DNA from 2 places in the Calderihabitans maritimus genome. Region 2 is predicted to be linked to the other one. Evidence: riboswitches for the same ligand, from Rfam matches in the RefSeq annotation. Region 2 holds a riboswitch; the other holds the start of a gene.
The links. Region 2 has a riboswitch for lysine ahead of lysA (diaminopimelate decarboxylase). Riboswitches for the same ligand answer to the same signal wherever they lie in the genome.

Region 1 (12,334 bases), on a different contig from region 2:
GTTCTCCCAGGTTGGTTAGCATAGATTTTATTCGTGAAATCTGTGACTTGGCCGATGAGTTTTGTGACGGTTACCTGCGTTTCACCAGTAGGCACAACGTGGAATTCTTAGTTTCAAAGAAAGAAAATGTTGAACCCTTGCTGGACGCATTAAAAGAAAAGGGCTTGCCGGTGGGTGGTACAGGTAATTCCCTAAGCAATATGATCCATACCCAGGGCTGGATTCACTGCCATACGCCAGCCACTGATGCGTCTGGAATCGTTAAAGCCGTCATGGACGACCTTTATGAGCACTTTGTTAATATGGATCTCCCAGCCAAGCTGAGAATATCTTTGGCCTGCTGTTTGAACATGTGCGGGGCTGTCCATTGCTCTGACATTGCCATCCTGGGGATTCATAGAACCCCACCTAGAATAGACCATGAGAGACTGCCCAAGGTTTGTGAGATTCCAACGGTGATTGCCAGCTGTCCTACTGCTGCGATCAAACCAGATCCCAAGAGGAAGAGTGTCAAGGTAAATGAAGAAAGATGCATGTACTGCGGGAACTGTTATACTATGTGCCCCGCTATGGAAATCATCGATGCGGAAAATGACGGTATAGCTATCCTGGTGGGAGGCAAGGTCTCAAACGCCAGGACCGCGCCGGCCTTTTCACGTTTAGCCATTCCCTACCTGCCCAATAATCCTCCAAGATGGCCGGAGGTTACTGAGGCTGTACGAAACATAGTGGAAGTATGGGCTGCAAATGCGAAAAAAGGCGAGCGCGTAGGCGAATGGATACAACGTATAGGTTGGGAAAACTTCTTTAAACTAACCGGAATACCCTTCACAGACAAGCATATTGATGACTTCATTTTCTCTGTTCCTACTTTCCGCACCACTACCAATTTCAAGTGGTAAGGGGAGGTGAACCCATTGGGTGATCCCAACGGTGAATTGCGGCAGAAGGTAATTGAATACCTTCAAAAAGTCGATAAAGCCAAGAGCAAGGATATTGCCAATGCTTTGCAGGAGAAGAAATCGGTAGTTGACAAGGTTATCAAAGAACTGGCTAAAGAAGATCTGGTAGAGTTTCTGTATTTGGGGACTTCTTACGTCAAGCTAAAGGAGAAGGAAGACTGATGCAGAGCGGGTCGCTGCGGGATTGCTTCTTCAGCAGCGATCCGCTATACAGACCACCAGGAAAGGGGAAAAAGATTATGTATTTGGTTAGCGTTGATACGAACAAGTGTACGGGCTGTGGAGAATGTACAGAGGCCTGCCCTGCCAACATTCTGGAGGTTACGGACGGTACGGCTGAGGTTGTAGGCGAAGATTGCCTGGGATGTGAGAGCTGTGTGGCCGTCTGTCCTGCAGAGGCCGTTTCCGTACAGGAATTATAGGTGGAATTATCCTCCCGCACTGAATGGACTCTTGAATAAGCGTAGTATGGACATCCGAGATCGAGGTAGAAATGAAAGGCAAAACTGACTTGATCGGCAAAGCGCTGGTTTATAGGAGGAGCCTATAACTGCAGGCTCCTTACTCAAAAAAATATTAAAAATTTAAAAACAAAAACGGAGGTGCTTAAATTGCCATTCGTTGAGTTTGAAGGTCAAAAAATTGAGGTCGACGAGGACGGGTTCATTACGGATCCGGAGCTGTGGAACGAAAAACTGGCGGAGTTTTTGGCCAAAACGGAAGGTATCGAGGAATTAACGGAAGACCATTGGAAGGTAATCAGGTATTTAAACGAATACTACAAGAAGTATGGAATTGCCCCTATGGTAAGAAAGCTGTGTAAGGAAACGGGCTATGACATGAAGAAAATTTACGAACTCTTCCCCAGCGGCCCGGCCAAGGGTGCGTGTAAGATTGCCGGGCTACCTAAACCGACGGGTTGCGTGTAATGGATTTACTGGCTTTGCACATGTTTTGTAGTTCAGTAGGGGGTTTATTCCCCTACTGAATTTTTAGAAGGTCTAAGGAGGCTGCGGGATGCAAGGGAGAAAAAGGATAGTAATCATCGGTGGAGTAGCAACAGGCCCGAAGGTGGCTGCCCGGGCGCGGCGTTTGATGCCGGAAGCGGATATAACAGTGGTGGAGCGGGGGCGCCTTATCTCCTACGGTGCCTGTGGACTTCCCCTTTTTTTAGCAGGAATGGTTGGAGAAGTGAGCGAGCTGACTGCTACGCCATCAGGCATTAACCGGGATGTGGAGTATTTTGCTAAGGAAAAAAATATTAAATTTTTAACACGTACCCTGGCTAAATATATAGACCGGGCGAAGAAAGAGGTAATAATTTACGATTTGGAACGAAATGAAGAAAACAGTATTCAATACGATGAACTGGTTTTAGCTACTGGGGCAGAACCTGTCATTCCTCCCGTTCCGGGGACAAACCTAGAAGGGGTCCTAACCCTGCACCACCCTGATGATGCGGTGGCAATAAGAGCAGCCTTAGAAGCCGGGGCCCAAAATATAGTGATCATCGGCGGTGGACTCGTTGGTTTGGAGGCTGCCGACGCCCTGGTGGGTCCTAAGAGAAAGATTACTGTTATAGAGATGAAAGAGCATTTACTGGCCGGTGCATTGGACCCTGAGATTGCTCAATTAGTCCGGGACCAGGTGGAAATGCACGGCGTGTCAGTTCGGACGGGGGAGAGGTTAGTAGCTCTTGAGGGTGATGATGAAAGTAGAGTAACAAAGGTTATTACGGAACGGACATCGCTGCAAGCAGATTTGGTAATTCTAGCGTGCGGTGTTAAGCCCAATGTGGAATTAGCCCGGGAATGCGGGTTGGCTATCGGTAACACAGGGGCTATTTCCGTCAACGAATTTTTGCTTACCAGCGACCCCCATATTTATGCCGCAGGAGATTGCATCGAAAACAGGCACTTGGTAACTGGGGAACCGGTGTATGTACCGCTAGCCTCCACAGCCAATAAACAGGGTAGGGTAATCGGCAGCAATTTAGCCGGGTACCGGGAAAGGTATCCTGGGATACTGGGAACCACGGTGATGCAGATATTTGACTACAATGTAGGCAGGACAGGACTGACAGAAACAGAAGCCAGGGAGAAAGGATATCCAGTAACTAAGGCTTTGGTGGCAGGGCTGGATTCAGCTCACTATCATCCCATGCATGCGGGGGGCATCATAAAAGTGGTGGCCCATGCTGAAACGGGGAAGGTTTTGGGTGCCCAGGTGGTCGGTCCCGGCGAAGTAATTAAGAGGTTGGATGTTTTGGTAACCGCCATACAATTAGGGGCTAATATAGACCAAATTGCGAAGCTGGACTTGGGTTATGCTCCGCCCTTTGCTACCGCAATCGACCTGGGTATTTCTGCTGCTAATACTCTCAAAAATAAAACACAGGGGCTGGCTCAAGGCATCGGCCCTATAGAATTCGTGGAAATGCTAAACAGCCAAGAGCAATTTGTAATTTTGGATGTCAGGACCCCGGAGGAAGCCGATGACAGACCGCTGGCAGATGATAGAGTAGTGCACATTCCTCTTTATGAGCTGCGCCAAAGAATAGGTGAACTGCCAAAAGAGCGTAAAATCATCACCTTATGCGAATTGGGTGTCAGAGCCTATGAGGCAGTACGCATTTTAAAAGGGGAAAAATTTAATGATGTTGTCTTCCTGGAAGGCGGAGTTTTTGCTTTGCCCGCATCGCTAGTTAAAAAACCGTGATTTAGAAAGATGTTTATGTTTACAAGACAGCCTCAAAATGCATGTTGGAGAAGGGGCCGAAATAGGAGTGAGAAGTTCAAGCGGAAAGAGCAAGCAATAAAGAAATTAGCCGCCACCGGTTTGGTGTACCTTTCGAACAAAGGAGATGAGGGTTTATGGTGCAAAAGTTGGCCAATATACCGCGGCTGGTCATTTCCGCTCCCCAGGGACAATCGGGAAAAACAACAATAACCATAGGACTGATAGGGGCGTTGGTGGCTCGAGGCTTTTATGTACAACCCTTTAAAAAAGGCCCCGACTTCATCGACCCGAGCTGGCTGTCTTTGGTGGCAGGTCGATCCTGCCGTAATCTGGATTGTTTTTTTATGGATAATGATACCCTTGTAGGTTCTTTTGTGCAAGCAGCTGCAGGTGCGCATGTGGCAGTTATTGAGGGGGCCATGGGTCTGTATGACGGTATCGACCTGTATGGCAGTGGCAGTACCGCTCAGATAGCGAAAATAGTTAGGGCGCCGGTTTTGCTAGTGGTGGACTGCCGGCGCATGACCCGCAGTGTTGCCGCCATCGTGCGAGGGTTTAAAGATTTTGACCCCGATTTAAACGTGGCAGGAGTTATTCTCAACAATGTGGCTCGAAGCCGGCACCAAAAAATGCTTACCATGGCTATCGAAGAATACTGCGGTTTGCCAGTGCTGGGCTGTATTCCTAAATATAGCGGGTTGGTAATTCCTAACAGACACCTGGGGCTGATTCCTGCAGTGGAAAATGAAAACTTGCAGGCAGTTATAGACAGCATAGTGGCTGTTGCCCGGGAAAACCTAGACCTGGATAGGATAATGTATTTAGCTCGTCAAGCACCTAGTTTGATGATTCCTGGTAATATGAATAGCGACCGTTTGTCAAAGAAAGAGTGTACAACTATTGGCGTTATCAGGGACCGTTCCTTTACCTTCTATTACCCGGAAAATTTAGAGTGCCTGGAGCGGGCGGGAGCAAAGCTGGTATATATAGATGCCCTTGAGGCGACTACTTTACCGGACTTGGACGGGCTGTTTATCGGAGGAGGGTTTCCGGAAATTTTTGCTTCCCAACTGGCTGACAATCGGCTTTTACGTCATAGCATTGCCGAAAGGATTGAACAAGGATTACCAGTATATGCCGAGTGTGGTGGGTTGATGTACTTAGGACGAAGTATCATCAAGGAAGAACGGTCTTACCCGATGGTAGGGGTTCTACCCTTTGATGTAACCATGGAAGCAAAACCCCAGGGTCATGGTTATACCTTGATGCAGGTGGTACGACAAAACCCATTCTTTTCAGTAAATACCACTGTAAAAGGCCACGAATTTCACAACTCCCGTATAGTAAACCTAGACCAAACGCAGGTCAAGTTTGCTTTTAAAGTCCAGCGGGGTCACGGCATTGATGGAGAATGGGACGGCATCATTTACAAAAACCTGTTGGCTTCTTACAATCACATCCACGCCTTAGGGGTAAAGGGATGGGCGGAAAATTTTGTAGCGGCAGCCACAAATTATGCCCAAACCAAAGAAGTTTACGGGAAAAAGTCAAGAGCCGTGAGGGAGGTAATGTAATTGTTACTGCTAGTTTTTATGTATATATCCCTATTTGCTTTCATTATTTTATCTTTGTCTAAAGCAATGAAATACGCAAAGATGCCTATGCATAGCAGATGGGAGTTATATCCCGTCCCAAAAGAGAAGGGAAGAGGGGAATACGGTGGTTCTTACTATGAGGAAGTTAAATGGTGGGAAAAGCCAAGGGAGACTTCCTTGGCGGGAGAAATTAAAGAAATGCTCAAAGAAATGCTCTTTATTAAAAATTTGTTTATAAACCAAAGACCTTTATGGTGGCTTTCATATGCCCTCCACTTGGGTATCTATTTGTTAGCTTTATGGACTGTATTGTTATTTATTGGTGCTATTACAGAAATTGCTGGTTTGCCTATGGTTACCGAAACAGGTGTAAACAAGCACTGGTGGGCGGCTTTGATATATTATTGTACCTTATTTACTGGAAGTATAGGAACAATTCTCGCAGCTGTAGGAGCAGGAGGTTTATTTCTTAAAAGAGTTTTTAATGAAACACTGAAAAAGTATACAACTCCTCAGGAGTATTTTAACTTATTATTCATTTTTACCGTCTTAGTAACAGGACTCATAGTGTGGTCGTCCGACCCTGCTTTTAATTATGGCAGAGATATTATGAAAAGGCTGCTCACTTTCAGTGCGATTCAAGCAGACACTGCTCTCACGGTGCATATTGTCTTATTGGGACTTTTACTGATATATATTCCTTTATCTAAAATGAGTCATTACGTGGGTAAGTATTTTACTTTCCATAAAGTTTTATGGGACAACGACCCTAATTTACCCGGTAGTGAAGTAGAGAATAAAGTTAAGGAAGCTGGACGTTTTAAACCTAGCAAATCTTGGTCGGCTCCTCACTGTAAAACCGGTGAAACCAACTCACAGTAAGAAATTGTGATGGAGGAGAGGGAAAATGGTTAAAAATAGAGATTTAAAACCACAAGATATAGGTAGGCCTGGCGAGCAGTTAACTAAACTTGGTAAATTAATGGAATTGCCTGCTCCTTATGATGACCCTGATATGGAACCGCCTTTAACGGAGCCAAAAGATTCCTGGAAAGAAAAGCATTGTGCTTCACTTGACGGTTATATTGGAATAGATACGCTTACTAGACCTCAAACAAAAAAAGAAGAGGAAGAGTTCGTTAAGAAATTTTTGAGCGGGTTGGAGAAAATATTTTCTGATGAGACTAATAGAAATTTTATCCAGCCTTTATTACTTTCTTTTGAGTACTGTGCTAAATGTAATACTTGTTCAGAAGCCTGTCATGTGTACCAAGCAAGTGGCAAAAACGAAATTTATAGGCCTATCTTTCGTTCCGAGGTATTGAGAAAAATTGCCAAAAAATATTTTACAAAGAGCGGCAAAATATTAGGGAGATTTGTTGGTGCAGATATAAATGTTAATTGGGAGACAATTGCCAGGCTCGGAGAACTTGCTTACAGATGTAATCTATGTAGACGTTGTGCGCAAACATGTCCATTGGGCTTGGATAATGCTTTATTGGCCAGAGAGATTAGGAAAATATTTAGTCAGGAAATGGGAATAGCTCCCAAACCTCTTCATGAAAAGGGAACGATGTTACAATTAAAAACAGGCTCCACTACCGGTATTACTAAGCCCGCTCTTTTAGATATGATTGAGTTTATTGAGGAAGAGATTGAAGAAAAGACGGGCAAGAAGATTAAGATACCAATAGATAAAAAGGGTGCGGATATTCTTTTAGTTCACAATGCCGGTGAGTTCATGTCTTGGCCGGAAAACCCTGCTGCTTTTGCGATCTTGTTTGAAGAAGCAGGTTTAGATTGGACTTTGAGCAGTGAGATGATGGGATACGATAATGTTAATTACGGAATCTGGTATGATGATTTGCAAGCGAAAAAGATCGCTCTACAACAATTTAAGGTCGCCAAAGATCTGGGGGTCAATAGAATAGTAATTGGGGAGTGCGGTCATGCCCACAAGGCAGCTGCCGTAAGCATGGATAGAATAGTTACCGGTGAAGATAACATTCCTAGAGAGAGTTTTCTGCCCATTCTTTGGGATTTGGTAAAGACCAAAAAGCTTAAACTTGATCCTAGTAAGAATAATTTTCCCGTAACTTTGCATGACCCGTGTAATGTTGTTAGGATGATGGGGGTTGTTCAACCTCAAAGGAATATTTTAAAAGCAATTTGTCCGCAGTTTAGAGAAATGACTCCTCATGGAGTACACAACTATTGCTGCGGTGGTGGAAGTGGTTTTGCTATTATGAATTATATGAATTTTCCCGAGTTTAGGAACAAAGTTAGTAGTAGAATGAAGTTCAAGCAAATACTAGATGCATTTCAAGATACAGTTAAAGATCCCGGCATCCCTAAATATGTTTGTGCGCCATGTTCCAATTGTAAAGGTACAATGAGAGATTTATTGGAGTATTATGGGGCAACTGAGAAGTTTAACATTCATTACGGCGGTTTAGTTGAGTTAACGGTAAATGCTCTTGTCGATATAAAAAACCCGTTCTTAGAGTTTCTACAAGAATAGGTAAATAGCTTTGTTAAGCCCAGCAGGATACGTTTTTGCCGGGGTAGAATATATAGGGTGAAAAGTTAAAGCACGAGGCTGGGGAGATAGAAATGAAAAAAACACGCATAGCGGTTGTACAAATGCAGGCTAAAACAGGTAAGGTAAAGGAGAATCTAAGGAAGATTGAACAATTCGTAAAAGAAGCTGCTACCAAAAACGTTGATATTATTTGTTTTCCTGAACTATGCGTCCAAGGATATAACCGAGAAAAAGCCCGATTAACAGCGGAACCTATTCCAGGCGAAAGTGCTCTGACTATTAGCAAGCTAGCCCAGAAAGCGAATATGGTTATATTGGTAGGTATGGCAGAAAAGTCTAGCAGCGAGAAGCCCTTGATTACGCAGCTTGTTGCTTTTCCTAATGGCAAACTAGGAAAGTATAGTAAAACACACCTGGGCAAGAGTGAGCTGCCGTATTTTACTCCGGGCCACAATCTTCCAGTATTTTCGACAGATAAGGCAAAGTTTGGTATTCAAATATGTTGGGACCTGCATTTTCCAGAGGTAACAGCAATTCTTTCCTTAAAAGGAAGCGAGATTATTTTTGCTCCCCACGCCTCCCCTGTTACCGTGGGTAATCGTCGGGACATCTGGAAAAAATATCTATTGGCTCGAGCTTATGATAACTCCGTGTTTGTAGCAGCTTGTAACCTGATAGGTTACGATGGAGTGGGGCAAAGTTTTTGTGGCGGGGCCATGGTAATTGATCCAAAGGGCAATGTGATAGCGGAAGCTTTTAATGGAAAAGAAGAACTATTAGTAGTTGACCTTGACCCCGCTACTATAAATACAATCCGCCTGCAGAAAGCAAAGTCTATGAGCGGTACCTTCTATTTGCAAGCTAGGAGGCCCGAACTGTACGGCGACCTAATTAAATACTAGGTATATCCTGCCGCGGGCAAATATTGATACACCTGGGAAACAGTTCTGGCGGTTGGTTGTTTCATCCCCGTATCGACTACCATTTTCCTGTTGTAAAAGTCTGGCTTAACCGTTTACAAGCTAGGCCATGTCGTGGACTAGCTTTAAGAATGGCCCAAGGCCATATTATCCTAGATCACAATGTTTAAAGCGTCGTTAAAGACAAGAAACAACCTAAATCAGGGGGGGTAAAAAATGAATAGGTTGAAAGTTTTATTCCATGTAAACGAATCTAACAGGTGGCAAGTAGTTTTTGGTAACATCAATAACTTTATAAATGATATTGGTCCCCAAAATGCCGACATTGAGGTGTTGGCTAACGGCGAGGCGGTTTCTATCTTCGGAAACAAGTGCTCGCAGGTCGGTGATGTCAGCCAAGGACCAAGTTGCGGGACAGTTGAAGGGGCGCCGGTGAATCAGTTGAAAAAGTTATCGGAGATGGGCGTAAAGTTCGTAGTTTGCCGGAATGCCCTTAAAGCGGAGTCAATTGACGAAGACAGCCTACCTGCGTTTGTAGTTGTGGTACCCGCCGGTATAACGGAAATTGCCAAAAAACAGGCTGAAGGATATGCCTATATTAAACCCTGAGAAAATCGGTAGGGTCAATGAAGCTTGCTATAGTTGACAGTTCCGGTAAGTTGTGTTACCATATGTGACAATAACAGAATAGAGTTGCCTCATCTCTGTGCGGGGTGAGGTAGAGGTCGCGGACGTCATGAGTATGGACAGGAAGAACGAGGGGGTTCGATGAACTGTCTAGAAAGGGGCTTCCGCCGAAGTCGTCAGGATCCCCTATTCCTGGCAGACTGGGGCTGCGCTAAATAAGCGTAGCACTGTCACCTGGTCATGAGCCCGGTGTCCAGGTGGAGAACTATCTCACAGAGGGTAAGAGATGAGTATTTCTGGCTGTCATTAGCGGTAATGAGCAGAAATGCTCATTGCCGCTTTATATTTTCATTTCTAATTCGTGGCTAAAAAACTTAAAGGCTTTTCGTTAAGAATGGGGAATAATAGATAGCAAACCAGGAGGTGGAGCGGTTGAACGATAAGGTTAGGGTTATAGTTACCGGGGCTACGGGCCGGATGGGTAAAGAAGTAGTGAAAGGAATACTAAACGATCCAGAACTTTTACTGGTAGGTGCAATAGACCTGCGTTTTTTGGAACAGGACATTGGCCCGTTGGTAGGGATGAATCCAGCAGGAGTTTATGTTAGGGAAGACCTGAAGAAAACAATTCTGGAAAGCAAACCTGATGTGATGGTGGATTTTACCATAGCAGACGCTGCAGTAGAGAATGCCATCATCGCCTTAGAAAATGGCGTATATCCGGTTATAGGTACCACGGGTATGAATGAAGAACAGTTAGAAAGAATTCATCTTTTATGCGAACAAAGAGGACTGGCTGCGGTAATAGCTCCCAATTTTGCCATCGGTGCTGTTTTGATGATGCGGTTCGCGCGGGAAGCTGCCAAGTATTTTCCCCAAGTGGAGATTATTGAACTCCATCATGACCAGAAGTTAGACGCTCCTTCAGGTACAGCCTTAAAAACGGCGGAAATGTTAATGGAGGAGAGACAAGTAATAAATCCCACCGAGGATAACTCGTATGAAAAAATAAAAGGAGTTAGAGGTGGTGACTACAAGGGAATTCGAATTCATAGTATTCGTCTGCCGGGACTTGTGGCCCACCAGGAGGTGATTTTTGGCGGTCTAGGCCAAACTTTGAGCCTTCGCCACGATTCCATCAATCGGGAGTCTTTCATTCCTGGCGTGCTGTTAGCGATAAAAAAAGTTAAAAGGATGAAAGGGGTGATTTATGGATTGGAGAATTTACTTGAGTAATTGCAATGTAAACAGGCACCTCCGTTTACCCCTCCACATATATTGTAGTAGTCCACGGCTAGGGTGAGGAGGGTATCCTGTGATGCCTGGCGATCTAACGGGGATTAAAGTGGCCGTAATAGGTGGAGACCGACGAGAATTGTTTCTCATTGAAGAACTGCTTAGTAGAGGAGCTCAGGTGAAAGTTGTTGGTCTTCCTCCTCATGAGATGCTTAAAGGAGTTAAGGTCGTCGATACTATTAAACATTGCGTCTCTGGTGCTGATGTTATCATTTTACCCATGCCGGGAACTGATGAAAAGGGAAACGTCCGGGCTCCATATGCGGAAAAACCGCTTTTCCTTACAGAAGAAATAGTAAAAGATATACCTCGAAACGTTCCCATATTTATAGGTGTAGCCAAACCTTTTCTTAAATTTTGGGCCCAGAAGTATGAGTTGCGTCTCGTAGAAGTTGCGGAGAAAGACGAAGTTGCCATCTGGAATTCCATTCCTTCCGCCGAAGGCGCCATTCAAATAGCTATGGAACAACTTCCTATTACTATCCATAACAGTAGAAGCTATGTGCTAGGGTTTGGCCGAGTGGGGATAACTTTAGCCCGTATGCTTCACGGAATAGGAGCCAAAGTTACCGTTGTAGCTCGTAAGGAAGCGGATCTGGCACGTTGCTTTGAATTAGGTTACAGTACCTGCGATTTTTATCAACTGCCCAGCCGGATAAAAGAGGCGGATGTTGTCTTTAATACGGTACCTGCTTTAGTCTTGACGGAGGAAATCCTGGTTAATGTTTCGCCAGAGACTCTAATTATTGATTTAGCTTCATCTCCTGGCGGTACCGATTTTCGAGCTGCCGAAAAACTGGGTATAAAGGCTATCCTGGCTCCCGGTTTACCGGGAAAGGTGGCTCCTAAGACGGCTGGTAGGATATTGGCCCAGGTAATCCCTAGGTTAATCAGCCAGGAATTAGAATTAACCGCACGGAGGTGCTTGGCATGAGGCTAAAGGGTTTGAAGGTTGGCTTTGCCCTGACAGGTTCTCATTGTACATTAGGAACAATAATGCAAGAAATAGAAAGATTGGTATCAGAAGGTGCCGAAGTAGTACCTATCATTTCTGAAACGGTAAATCAGTTTGACACTCGTTTTGGAACGACTGAGCATTGGAAAAAGGAACTGAGGCGGATAACTTCCCAAGAAATTATCTCCAGTATAGTTGATGCCGAGCCGATTGGGCCTGGAAAATTGTTCGACGTGGTAGTTATCGCTCCTTGTACGGGAAATACCTTGGCCAAACTGGCTAACGGGATCACCGATACTCCGGTGCTAATGGCAGCCAAAGCTCAGTTGCGCAATCAGCGTCCTGTAGTCATTGCAGTTTCTACCAATGATGGACTGAGTATGAACGCTCGTAATATTGGATTGCTTCTCAACACAAAAAATATTTATCTCGTACCTTTTGGCCAGGATAATCCGCAACAAAAAGCTAATTCTTTAGTTGCTCACATGGATTTGATATTGGAAACGATAGTGGAAGCACTACAAGGGCGCCAGATACAACCAGTTTTGAGGGAATACCGAATTGACGGCTGACCTTCAATCCTGAACCCTAAAAAAGCTGGAGACATATCAGGAGGGGTGAAGAATGACCTACTACAATGTTGCCGTAGTTGGGACCGGTGCGGTCGGAAAAACAATCTTGGAGGTATTAGAAGAACG
Region 2 (12,334 bases):
AACCGTAAGCTCCCGTGCAGAACATGGCTAAGATGTCGCCCGGTTCCGCCGGTTGCAGAGGAACGTCCCACGCCAGCATATCCCCGGATTCACAGCATTTACCGGTGATAGACACTACCTCCGCCGGAGGTTGATCAGCCTTATTGGCTATAATCGCTTCGTAACGGGCCTGGTATAGCGCGGGGCGAATGTTATCGGTCATTCCCCCGTCAACAGCTACGTACTTGCGCACTCCCGGAATTTCCTTAATCGATCCGACGGTGTAGAGTGTGCTGCCCGCCGGACCCGCTATGGACCTTCCCGGCTCCACGATAACCTTGGGAACAGGCAAGTCATGCTCTTCTGCTTTTTCCCGGAGTGCAGCAAAAACCGCATCGGCGTAATCAGTGATGGTTGCGGGCTCGTCTCCATCCGCGTAGTAGATTCCAAAGCCACCGCCCAGGTTCAGTTCCCCGGCGGTCCAGCCGGTTGTTTTTTGAATTTCCTTGATGAAGTCCATCATTACCCGGGCCGTATAGGCGTAGGAATCCATTTCAAAGATTTGCGATCCGATATGGCAGTGAAGGCCGTGTAATACGAGATTTTCCTTCTTTAAAGCAGCTTTTACCGCTTCCAGGGCCTGCCCGTTAGGCAGCGTGAACCCAAACTTAGAATCAATCTGGCCGGTTTTAATGTACTCGTGGGTGTGAGCTTCTACTCCAGGCGTTATGCGTAGTAAAATTTCTGCCTTCTTCCCCATTTCTCCCGCTAAACGGTCAAGCATTTCCATTTCATAGAAATTGTCTACTACTATACGTCCGACTCCGGCTTCCAGAGCCATGGTCAATTCCGAAGCACTCTTATTATTCCCGTGGAAGTACATGCGTTCAGGAGGGAAGTTGGCCTGTAGAGCCGTGTATATTTCACCACCCGAAACAACGTCCAGTCCCAAACCTTCCTCCTGCATAAGGCAGCATATGGCTTTGGTGAGAAAAGCTTTGCTGGCGTAGATAACCTCGGCATTCCCGTACTTTTCCACAAAGGCCGACTTATATTGGCGGCAAATTTCCCGCATTAGAACCTCGTCCATAACATAAAGGGGGGTCCCAAATTCTCGGGCCAAATCAACCGTGTCACAGCCCCCAATTTCCAGGTGTCCCTGTTCATTTACTTTCATGGTACCGTGAAACTTCATGGTTACACTCCTCTTCTGTATAGTTTATTGCCTGAGCAAGACGTCTGTTAACAAAAATAAAACGGCTATGAGCATTCCCCATAGCCGTAAAATTCCGGCGAAGAACACTCATCTCTTTCCTGTGTGAGATAGTGCTCCACCAGAGACCCAGGTACTTCTCTGGTGACAGTCCTGCACTTGTTCAGCGCAGGCCCAGTTTCAAAGCCCGGCGCAGCTTTGAAACTTCGGCGAAGGCCCCTTTCCTACCGGATCACAAACTCCCGGTCTCCCCGGCAGTACTCTTGACACTCCGCTCCTCTACCTCACCTCGGTCGAGATGAGGCACTTCTATATAAATTTTTTCAAAGGTATATTAACATAGAGCCCAGTTTATGTCAACTAAAATATCTACAGTTAACCACCTCAAAAACGCTACGGGAACAATTATCAAAGGAAACAAAAAGAAAATTTTAAGTAATTCAAACTAACACCCTCTTTCATTTAGTTCCTTGTGAGCTGATAGATGAACCGCCGTCCAACCACCACAATAATCAAGTTATGCCCCGTTATCACGCCCGCTTCCTCACTTGAAAGGTAAACAACAGCACCAACTATGTCTCTACATCTACCAAACCGTCCCATGGGTATCTTCGGCAGAAACGGATTTATTAAACTCTGCGCAAAATAACATCAGGCATTTTCTTATACAATATAATTATGCCTACCAAACGGAGGGGCTTTAAATACCCAGCAGGTAGACCAGGCCATTCGCATCAAAGCCCAGGGGAACACCGGTTACAACCGTTAGCCTCCCGGTCGCAACATTTAAAATTCCTCCTGCGGCCCACCAGCGGAAATCCTTCCTCCCTTTCAGCAACAAGTAACTACCGTCCGGGCTCCAGCCCAATATCTCTCTATAGTAATTTTCCTGTACCCGGGTCACGATTTCCCCACCGGGGGTCAGTACCTCCACCCCACCGCGTCCCATGAGTACCGCCAGGTAGTCACCACGGGGTGACCAGGAGACGCTGAGGGAATTTTCAGCCAGGACCGTTTTTTCTCCCGTTCTCAAATCCAGAAGGGAAGCCCGGGCCAACGAAAGATTTCCTCCCACGGAAGGGTTTTCCACCACCGCCAGCTTTTCTCCCGAGGGATCGAAGGACGGGTCCATTCGCAGATAAAATAAACTGTCTGTAACCAGCGGGTAGCTGAACTCCTCCAGGACTTGCCAGTCTTCACCGAACTGATACACAAGGTCCACAACCGTCCTGTTACCTTTTTCAAGACGGTAGTACAGGTAAGCCATTTCTCCATGGTTCGCCACATCCAGACCAAGTATGCTCTTTAGTTCCTCCACCGGCAGCTTGCCGAGCTCTTCCCCTGCGGCGGAGTAGGTAATACTGCCCAATTGAAACCGCCGCCCGTCCGGGTACCACTTGACGGTAGTTTTAACCGCCTCGGTTAAAAGAACTCTATCCCCTTGCAGCAGGTCCTGGAGCCAGTAGCGATAGCTGATGCCGTCCCCTACAAAACTGCTGGGTTCCCAGCAGACGGCACGAGTACCGTCAGGGGAGACTACCCCGCCGGCATAACTGCCGGGAAGAGCAATCTTTTTTTCCTTCTGCTCTTTAGTCTCGGGGTTGAACACCCGCAGTTTTGCGTCGGGCACAATCCTCAGTTCAACCGGTTCGGACATACTCAAAACCAATCCATCCCGGTCTTTGACTTGCTCCAGGAACAAGGTATAAGCCCGTTCCTCGCCCGCCGGAGTATTAAAAGTGACAACGACCTTTCGATCGTTTAGCCAGGTCAAACTGAACTCTTCCGGTGGTACGACCCTGGCCAGGGCCTGCTCCAAGCTGTTTCTGTCCACAGCCTTATTGAATTCCATGACCACCTCCGCTTCCGACGGCGAAGACAAGTACACCCCCAAATCCCGCATCTCCAAGTTAGGATAATTCTTTAGATACATAGTGACTTCAGCACCTACCTGCGCAGCAGGGGTTTTCGCTTTTTCTTCCGCGGGCGAGGCCTGCTCCCCGGACCCGGCGCAAGCGGATACAAAGAGTATTACGCTCAAAAACGCCATAACTAGCATCCATTTGTATCGCATTTTTGATCCCTCAATTTATAAAAACTTCTTATTCATTCCCAAAAAATTTTTTCTTGACTATCAAGCTCAATTCCAGTATCAAACCAATTAAAAGGGCGACACCGGCCTTTAACCAGAAAGCATAGATTATGGTTTTATCACCGTTAATCCCGTTCAAAATCATCCCCTGGACCGAGAGCAACACGGCAATAACTAAGGCATATAGTAGCGGTTTGACCAGAACAACACTTTTGGTTCGGAGAATTTCTTGAAAACTTTTAATGACAAAGACTATAATAGCTCCGTAGATTATGAAATTTAGCCAGCTGGCAAGAAACATTTTATCTTTGTAGCCCATTGGCTCAAGCTTTTTTTCGGTTTGATCTTTACTATTACCCATCCCCCGGCCCGTCGGGGGATAGATCTGGGCAAGAGTTCCATCGGGATTTCTTAAGTAGGTCCTGCCATTGATGGAAACAAAATCATTATCATTTCCCCCACTATTGATATAATGCTGGAGGGCTGCCAAATCTCCCGGATACAGGTCACTGTCAATAATTTCAAGAGTGGAGTAGTCATCCGATGAAACTTTGAAAATCCCCCATTTCACCGTAAACTGTTTATTGAACCTGTCTACCGAAATAATTACATGGTCTCCCCGCTTTAAATCAAAAGTAAGGGGATAATTACCCAGTTCCACGGCCACCCGGGAAGGGGTTTTCCGACCTGATAATATTTTTTTGACCTCGACCTCAATCTCGCCCTCATTTACCTCAAGAACTGAACCCAGGATCAAAGCATACTGGTCCCCGTGAGTCAAACGGTGTAAAACGTCGCCGGCTAACACCTGGCCGGCAAAGAGAACAAATACCAGAGCTATAACTAGCGATAACTTGACTAGCTTTTTAAACAATGGTATTCCCTCCCAGCCGTAAAACCCGCTTCCTTCCTTATTTTAGCAAAAATTAAAGGTACCCGCGATTAAGCTTTCGTTTTCCCTCTCTAATTTCCTTCCGCATTTTTCCATTGAAGAATGAAAAAATAAAAACCTAATCCAATTTTTTCTTAAATCGCAGCAGTGAAAGCAAGAATATTCCTACCCGGTGGGACCACTAGTCCCACCCTGGCATATCCGCCGTCAATACTGTTGCGTAACTCTTCATAACTGAAAACGCGGCCGACCACGTTAAAGGTTCCAGTGGCTTCAAAGCTCTGAAACAGCCTGCGGCTGGAAGAGGACATATCCTGGTCAAATACCACGGTCTTAATGTTGTCCACATCGATATTCACCGCATAACCGAAGATAAGCATCATTTTATAAGCATATCAGTTAAGGTCCATATTTGATTGTCAGGAAGCAATTGACTATGTTACAACCCAGAAAAAAGGATTGATCTCCGTGAGGGTCAGAACTTACTCGGGAGTATTAGTTATTCAAGTTAAGAACCGTCCCCGGCTTGAAATTCTTCCGTTGATTTTCTCCTGTCAGTACCGGCAAAAAAGTTTTTAGTTTTGCTAATCTCACCGGCGGAAAAAAGCATTGACAGCATTGTGTCACTAGTGATACTATGTCAATAGTAGTCAAAACGTATTCCGGGAGGGGAAATCATGTGTAACCATCGAGGGTCAACGCACCAGTTTCACGGTCCATGCTGCCACTCTCACGGGCCTCGGCTTGAGGGTTTTCTCATTCCTTGCCTGTTGCTTTTATTAAAGGACAACCCGGCCCACGGATATGAATTGATGGAAAGGCTGGCCGAACTTTCCTACCTTGAAGTCCAGCCTGACCCGGCAGTGGTTTACCGTCACCTACGCCGCCTGGAAGTAGAAGGCATGGTGGAATCCAGGCTCGAACCCGGCAGCGGCGGTCCAGCACGCAAGGTATACTCCCTCACGCCGGAAGGGGAAAGTTACCTTAAAGCATGGGCAATGCGTATTCGAAAGAAAAAAGCTTCACTGGAAGGGTTCCTGGCTGACTTTGAGAAACGTTACCCGCCTGAAAAAAGAAGCTGAACCGTCCCGCTTGAATTAGCGCCGGTATACTTTTTACGGGAGGCAAGCTGAAGCCTCCCTTCCACTTTACATAAACCAGGGGGGTGGTACCGTGTCTTTTACTTTTATCTTATATGTAATTTCAATTTTGAGCCTGACAGTCTCGTTTATAGCCGATAGAAAAAAAACGAAATCGGCTTTAACCAAATCATACAAAGCATTTTTGAATATATTCCCGGACCTGGCAGCTGTACTATTAATTATCGGGTTGGTGATGACCTTTATTTCTCCAGAAGTCATAAGTAAATTCATCGGCCGCGAAGCGGGGATTTGGGGAATAGCCCTAGCGTCAGTAGTAGGTTCAATAACCTTGATCCCGGGCTTCGTCGCCTTTCCCTTAGCAGCCTCTCTACTGAACCAAGGAGCCGGATTGATTCCCATTGCCGCTTTTGTCTCTACGCTGATGATGGTGGGCGTGGTTACCATGCCAATGGAGATAAAGTTTTTCGGCAAAAGGTTGGCTTTTTTGAGAAACGGTTTGAGTTTTATCTACGCCGTTATGGTGGCGCTGGCAATGGGAGTGTTGTTGGCATGACCAATTTTAAGCGTTATAAATGGATACTGTTTATCCTGCTGTTCGACTTGATAATTGCCTTAATAAGTCCTGAAAACGGCCAAAAAACAGCTACAAACACCTTAATAAACTTCAAGCAGATGCTCTCCGTGCTCCCGCCTATTTTTATCCTTCTTGGGCTCCTTGACGCCTGGGTGCCTCGTGAAACCATTATTAAACTCATGGGCGACAACTCAGGGCTGACAGGGATAGTTCTGAGTATTTTTTTAGGGGCGGCTGCTGCCGGTCCCCTATATGGCGCGTTCCCCGTAGCGGTTGTTATGATAAAAAAGGGAGCAAAACTCTCCAATGTAATCACTTTCTTGGGAGCTTGGTCCACCCTGAAAATACCCATGTTCCTGTTTGAAATATCTGCCCTAGGCCGTGCGTTTGCCGTAACAAGATGGTTGATAAACATTCCCGGAATCATTTTAATAGGTTACTTAATGGAATTACTGATGACTGAAGGAGAGAAACAGAATTTAAGGCAAACGGTTCTGCAAAACTTTCAGGAATAAAGGGTAGATGAGCCAGAGTTTTATTTATAGAAGTTTGAAAAATTATAAGGATATGAAAAGGGCGAGTATCCCTCAACAAAAACACTCCGATAGAAGGACCCGCCTGATGTCATTGTGCCGCTAATTGAAACGTTCGGGAAACCTCCAGGCCTTTTGAGGTCACCAGTATACCTCGGAATTACTCAACTGGAAACAAAGTTGTAAGCGAAACTATGGCTTATATTTATTATCCTTATAAATCTTGTATAATTGTTTATTAGAGAACGTTCTTCAGAAAACTAATGGTGAAAAAGGTGGCGGTAGAATTATGTCTCACACGCATGATATGCTGATCGAACTGCTGCGGGAGGTCAACCGCGGTTTGGCCGAGCAGATAAAGAAGATTTTAACCGAACATCAGCTTCCGCTCACCACGATAATGATTACCGGACAGGTCAAACGGAAACCGGGCGTTACGGTCAGTGAACTGGCGCGCAGAACCGGTTTTGCCAAATCCCATATTTCCAAAGCGGTTAAGGAGCTGGCAAAAAAGGGATGGATACAGAAAAAAACAGACCCCGCTGACCAAAGACGGGTGCGATTGTTTCTTAGCGAGGATGCTGAAGACCAGCTTGCCCAAGTCCGGGAGCGGATACGGCAGCAAATAGCCGAGGTGGTTTCCCACCTCTCGGAAGATAAAGCAGCGGCGATGATAGAGGGTTTGAAGGAAATAAGGGCTGCTTTGGAAATTACTGAGCAGGGGAAAGATGACCGATGAGTATCATTAAGATTGAAAACTTGGTCAAAAAGTTTGGGGAGATTACTGCCGTAGATGGTATAAACTTTTCCGTCAATGAGGGTGAAATTTTCGGCTTTCTGGGGCCCAACGGAGCCGGCAAGTCAACCACTATTAAAATATTATCCACTCTTTTAAAACCCACCGCTGGTACGGTGGAACTGGCCGGGTACGATGTAGTGAAGCAGCCTACCCAGGTGCGTCAGTCCATTGGGATAGTTTTTCAGGACCCTTCTCTGGATAACAGGCTGACCGCAGAGGAAAACCTCTATTTTCATGCCATGCTTTACAACGTGCCCAAGGAATTGCGAGAGGAACGAATTAACCATGTGTTGAAAATTGTAGACCTGATTGAGCGGCGCAAGTCTCTGGTAAAAACTTTTTCTGGAGGCATGAAAAGACGGCTGGAAATTGCCCGGGGTCTCCTGCATCATCCCAAAGTGTTGTTTCTAGATGAGCCAACTGTAGGCCTGGATCCCCAGACGCGTAATGCAATTTGGGATCACGTGAGAAAATTGCGGGATGAGATCGGCATTACGGTGTTTATGACAACCCACTACATGGACGAGGCGGAAAATTGTGACCGTATTGCGGTGATAGATTACGGTAAAATTCAGGCCATCGGCTCTCCGGCCACCTTGAAGCGGAGGTTGGGCGGCGACAAGATTGTGGTTCGGGGTGATAATGGTTTGAAGGAAGAGCTGGTATCCCGTTATAACGTAGAAGTCCAAGAATTACAAGGAGAGTATCATTTTACGGTGCCAAACGGAGCGGAATTTGTACCGAAAGTTGTTTCTGAGTTTCAGGGCCGTATCCGGTCCATCCAGGTGAAGGAACCAAGTCTTGATGACGTATTTCTCAAACTTACCGGAAGAACAATCAGGAGCGAAGAGATTTCCGGCCGGGAGGCTTTCCGGCAGAATGTGCGTTACAGGGTAAGGAGGCATTGAAGGTGCTATCTTTAAAGGTGATTTATACCATCTGGTTGCGGGAATTCAAAACATTTATTCGTGAAAGATCTCGTATGGTGGGAATGGTAGGACAGCCCCTCCTGTATCTTTTGATTTTGGGCAAAGGTATTACTGCCAGTATGAATTTGAACAATGCCCCGGCAGGGATGGACTACCTGCGTTTCATGTATCCAGGTATCATTGGTATGTCTGTTCTTTTTACCTCCATCTTTTCCGCAATGTCCATCATTTGGGACCGGGAATTTGGCTTTTTGAAAGAGGTGCTGGTAGCACCGGTTCCCCGCTGGGCAGTAGCAGTAGGCAAAGTGCTGGGTGGGGCTACAGTGGCCACTATCCAATCGGCCATTTTAATTGTGCTGGCACCCCTTGCGGGGATTAGCCTCTCGGTTTGGATAATAACCAAGATTATTCTGCTGTCATTTTTGATGAGCTTTGCTATCACCAGTCTGGGCGTATCAATAGCCGTTCGGATGGAATCCATGCAGGGCTTCCAAATGATTATGAACTTTTTAATTATGCCTCTGTACTTTCTAAGCGGCAGCATGTTTCCCATAAATACTGCCCCGGAATGGATGAAAAGCCTCATGGTGATTAACCCACTCACTTACGGAGTGGATGCTATCCGCACTGTGGTTTTCTCCGGTACGGTAATCAAGCTTGGTCAGGGGATTGAAAAGTCCCTTTTGGAGATAGCCCGCCAAGCAGGGCTTGTGCGCTGGAATCTTTCCATTGATATACTGGTTTTGATGGCCGTAGCCTTTGTACTGGTGATCGTCGGCACGTTAAGCTTCAGTAAGGCGGATTAAGGCAAGCTTACATCAACAATACCTTTAAGTACCAAACTATAAGGTTCAACCGCTAAAATCCGCCACCCTGTACCACTGCTTCTCTCTCTTGCCTTCTGGTTTGTTTAGTAATTGTTGTTGGGTGCCTTGTTGGCCAGCGTTATTCCTTCTATGAAACCACATCCTTCATCACTCAGTCACCATCAACATTAGGGGCAAAAGTCAAATAACCCGGGGTAGTATTCCTTGGCCTAATTGTTAAACGCACCGGTTTTCTATTGGAGCTGGTTCGATCTTCCAGGCCAAATCCACGCCAATAAATTTCATTCTAAAGGCCTTTTTCTTTGTCGATTTCCAACGAACTTACTAAACTTCGAAGGTTGTGTGCACATAAAGGGTCTGACTTGATCAAATAATCGCAAACCTTCTAAATATAAACAGTGGGGCTTATGGTAGGAAATGCTAGATTAACCAGGGCTGTGGGAGGCCTTTTTGTAGAATTTAGGGTGGGGCCTTTTTCCTTTACATTACTTTGTCCGGCTTTTTGAGGGCGGTCGAGGTGGCCGTTACTCGCATAAAGGGTCATGCCCTTGGTATGGTGAATACGGCTCCCCCATCCTACTTAAATCTCCGCATGACAGCTTCTTTAAACTTCCTGTATCTCTGGTTATTACCCATTTTCTGGGCTTCTTTTCTGTCTGTCCCATCAATATTATACTTTCCATCGACGATTATCCACCGCGCTCCAATTGTCTCAGACCAGCTGCTTATGAACAATATATAACGCGAATTAGGCTGTAATTGAGTATAGCCACCAAAAGAAATACGCATCTTCCATTAGATACACAGCACTTTATTTTTCGAGTTTTTGTAATAACTTTTTAATGTTTTTGTCTATCGAATTAATTTTTATTATCAGCCAGACTGGCAACACTATAAGCAATACTAGTGGTATTAAGTTACTAATGCTCCACACGACTTCACTAATACTATTAAGGGCCATAATTCTACCTCCAAAACCATAATACAGAGGCAGCGAATCTTACCGTCAATGCGTTTGGTTTCTACGATCTGAAGATATTCACGTATGGTACCATCTTTGTGTCGGCGTCTTTTAATTCGGCACAATAGCAACAATATTATGTATATTATATCATGTTCATACCAATATCATCAGCTGGATTCTCGAAAAAAGTATGTAGCTGACTTGACTTCTTGAGGGGTAAGTAAGTACAGCCACTTTGACTTTAACTTATTCAAGTATGGTGATAAAGACAAACCCATGAACAAATGTCGTAAAAGGTGTTGACAAAACGGGGTCACTACAGAACCAAGGATGTTAATTCCTTTTACTTTTTGCCAACCATAATAGACTTGCTGCAACTAAAACCTGTGCACAACCGATTAGGAACACAAAAAATCCAATCGAAAATCCGCTGAAAAATGCCAAAGCTAGTGATAATCCTCCTGCAAGAAATAATGCCTGTGAAGACCGATAATAAGAACCTACTCCAGTTATCCCAATGGAGTATAAAAATAAGGACCACAAAACAATTCCAGCAAAATCCCATAAATCTCGGAACCGAATTTGACCCTGTTCAACAATTAAAAATGTGACCATTCCAAGGGGAATACAAATTAATAATAACAATTTAGTAAGCTTTCTGGGAATTCGTCCCTCATGAAAATAGTTAGTTGCTAAAATTAGGCTTACCCCTCCAAAAAGCGCGAGATAACTCCAATTCATGAGATAATTTCCTCCTATATACTACTTATAATTCTAACTTAATTAAAAACATAGCTGGTTAGAAGACAGGGTTTCTTTCAACCCATCGGCTCAACAGACATACTGGGCGACCACAAAGGGCCTAGCCTTAAAATTAAAGGCTAGACTAGTAAACTCAAGATAGTTCCCACATGATCGTAATATTACTTTTACAATTACTTTATGGCCTCTTTTATTTCGGAACTAAACCTTTCGAACACTTGTTGTCTAAATCTTTCAATGTACTTTATATTTTGGACTCTACTGATCTCAATAGTATCCTTTCCATCTCCCTGACCAAAAAGAGAATATATAATGGCCCATCCTGTATCTCTGTATATTCACCAAATATTATTTTGTTTTTACCAAGAACATTTAACTGATCCACTTCCTGCTCTGACACACTCCTTTTACGGTGTGGATGATAGTACGCTTGTCCGGACTTGTTTCTACGAAAATAATGTCGCTGATATTGATTACCCGGATCTCTCCTTTCGTTTGAATGAAAAGCTTTGGTGTCTTAATCAAAAAACACCTAGGCTTCTTCCGGTTTATCATGGCAGCCCGGGCAGCCATTCGTTCTCTGACTCTGGCCATGGTTTTCCTCAGCCTGGGCCTGTCAAAGGGTTTTAGCAGGTAATCTACCGTATCCAGTTCAAAGGCTTCCACGGCAAACTTGCTTTCTACCGTAACAAAGACGACAAAAGGTTTTGAACTGATGGTGGTAAGGTGCCTCCCGGTTGTCTTCGGCTATCAGGATATTGAGCATACTGGTTTCCCCTTTCTTGGCCGGCCAATTGGGGAATCTTGTTCCAAGTTCTTCATTGACCCTGAAGCTAAAGCTTCTGTCAATAGCTACACCCCAGGTAACTTTCCCACCAAACCTATGCGGTAGAAACGCCGCCAGTTAGCGCTGTCCAATACTTCCTTGACCAGGACTTGTAACCAGGTGCCAAGCGGGAAGCTTTAGCGTCAATCTCACTCATCTTTACTTGTCAAATATATAATCCTTATCAACGGTGAAGGATTTTTCGGGCTAAACGCATTTATACGTCCTGTATATGTATCTAAAATAACAGAATCCTCAAAAGGTGGACGAGGAAAAGAATATGTTATTACTACTTCGCGTTTTCCATCTGTGTAAGTTAAATGAGCAGCCCCTTCATCAATCAACTTCCACCCATATAAGGGCATTTTTTTCTTGTAGAATTTTTTAAACAGACTTAAACTAGCCTTATTTACAAGAAATGTAACTTCCTGTTCAGTTTTACGTACCAATTCAGCGTTAGGATATATCGGTATGTTGCCTACGTTTTGTACCCCAGCGGTACAACCAGATAACAAATCTACAATAATCAAAATTATAAATAATGAGAAGAAACGTTTCGCCATGAGAATTCACCTCATTGTTAGCTTTCATTAATCGTAGTCGTATTTCGTTTGGAAAAACATTTTGATAAATGGAGTAATGATTTATCCCCAGTTTTTAATGTGAGAAGGATTTTTCCTTAGACATGGAAATTTTTCCATAGACTAAATATCGACCACCCAAATCATCCTTATCTACTTTCCTGTCATTGGAAATTCATTCGTTCCTTACCTTTCCAGGTTTAGTAATAGATAGTATAAATTCTATATCAGTAATCGAACTGCCGGCATAATCCACTTTG

Region 1: linked by a shared signal. The riboswitch ahead of dapB (4-hydroxy-tetrahydrodipicolinate reductase) and the one ahead of lysA (diaminopimelate decarboxylase) in region 2 are both predicted to bind lysine.

Annotation. Positions count from the first base shown of each region.
Region 1 covers NZ_BDGJ01000032.1:41,693-54,026, forward strand. The annotation lists gene dsrB (dissimilatory-type sulfite reductase subunit beta) at 1-902, shown strand, start outside; gene KKC1_RS04155 (hypothetical protein) at 918-1,124, shown strand; gene KKC1_RS04160 (4Fe-4S binding protein) at 1,202-1,384, shown strand; gene KKC1_RS04165 (TusE/DsrC/DsvC family sulfur relay protein) at 1,574-1,891, shown strand; gene KKC1_RS04170 (FAD-dependent oxidoreductase) at 1,980-3,680, shown strand; gene KKC1_RS04175 (cobyrinic acid a,c-diamide synthase CobB) at 3,836-5,275, shown strand; gene KKC1_RS04180 (respiratory nitrate reductase subunit gamma) at 5,276-6,178, shown strand; gene dsrK (sulfate reduction electron transfer complex DsrMKJOP subunit DsrK) at 6,204-7,817, shown strand; gene KKC1_RS04190 (nitrilase family protein) at 7,910-8,740, shown strand; gene KKC1_RS04195 (DsrE family protein) at 8,975-9,367, shown strand; lysine riboswitch at 9,470-9,661, shown strand; gene dapB (4-hydroxy-tetrahydrodipicolinate reductase) at 9,818-10,621, shown strand; gene dpsA (dipicolinate synthase subunit DpsA) at 10,704-11,615, shown strand; gene KKC1_RS04210 (dipicolinate synthase subunit B) at 11,612-12,208, shown strand; gene KKC1_RS04215 (aspartate-semialdehyde dehydrogenase) at 12,261-12,334, shown strand, end outside.
Region 2 covers NZ_BDGJ01000016.1:29,463-41,796, reverse strand. The annotation lists gene lysA (diaminopimelate decarboxylase) at 1-1,174, opposite strand, end outside; lysine riboswitch at 1,296-1,482, opposite strand; gene KKC1_RS02520 (TolB family protein) at 1,893-3,266, opposite strand; gene KKC1_RS02515 (hypothetical protein) at 3,295-4,158, opposite strand; gene KKC1_RS02510 (ABC transporter permease) at 4,311-4,556, opposite strand; gene KKC1_RS02505 (PadR family transcriptional regulator) at 4,854-5,258, shown strand; gene KKC1_RS02500 (permease) at 5,350-5,832, shown strand; gene KKC1_RS02495 (permease) at 5,829-6,368, shown strand; gene KKC1_RS02490 (MarR family winged helix-turn-helix transcriptional regulator) at 6,676-7,125, shown strand; gene KKC1_RS02485 (ATP-binding cassette domain-containing protein) at 7,122-8,093, shown strand; gene KKC1_RS02480 (ABC transporter permease) at 8,096-8,920, shown strand; gene KKC1_RS02475 (hypothetical protein) at 10,239-10,646, opposite strand; gene KKC1_RS02470 (LytR/AlgR family response regulator transcription factor) at 11,040-11,333, opposite strand; gene KKC1_RS02465 (hypothetical protein) at 11,643-12,056, opposite strand.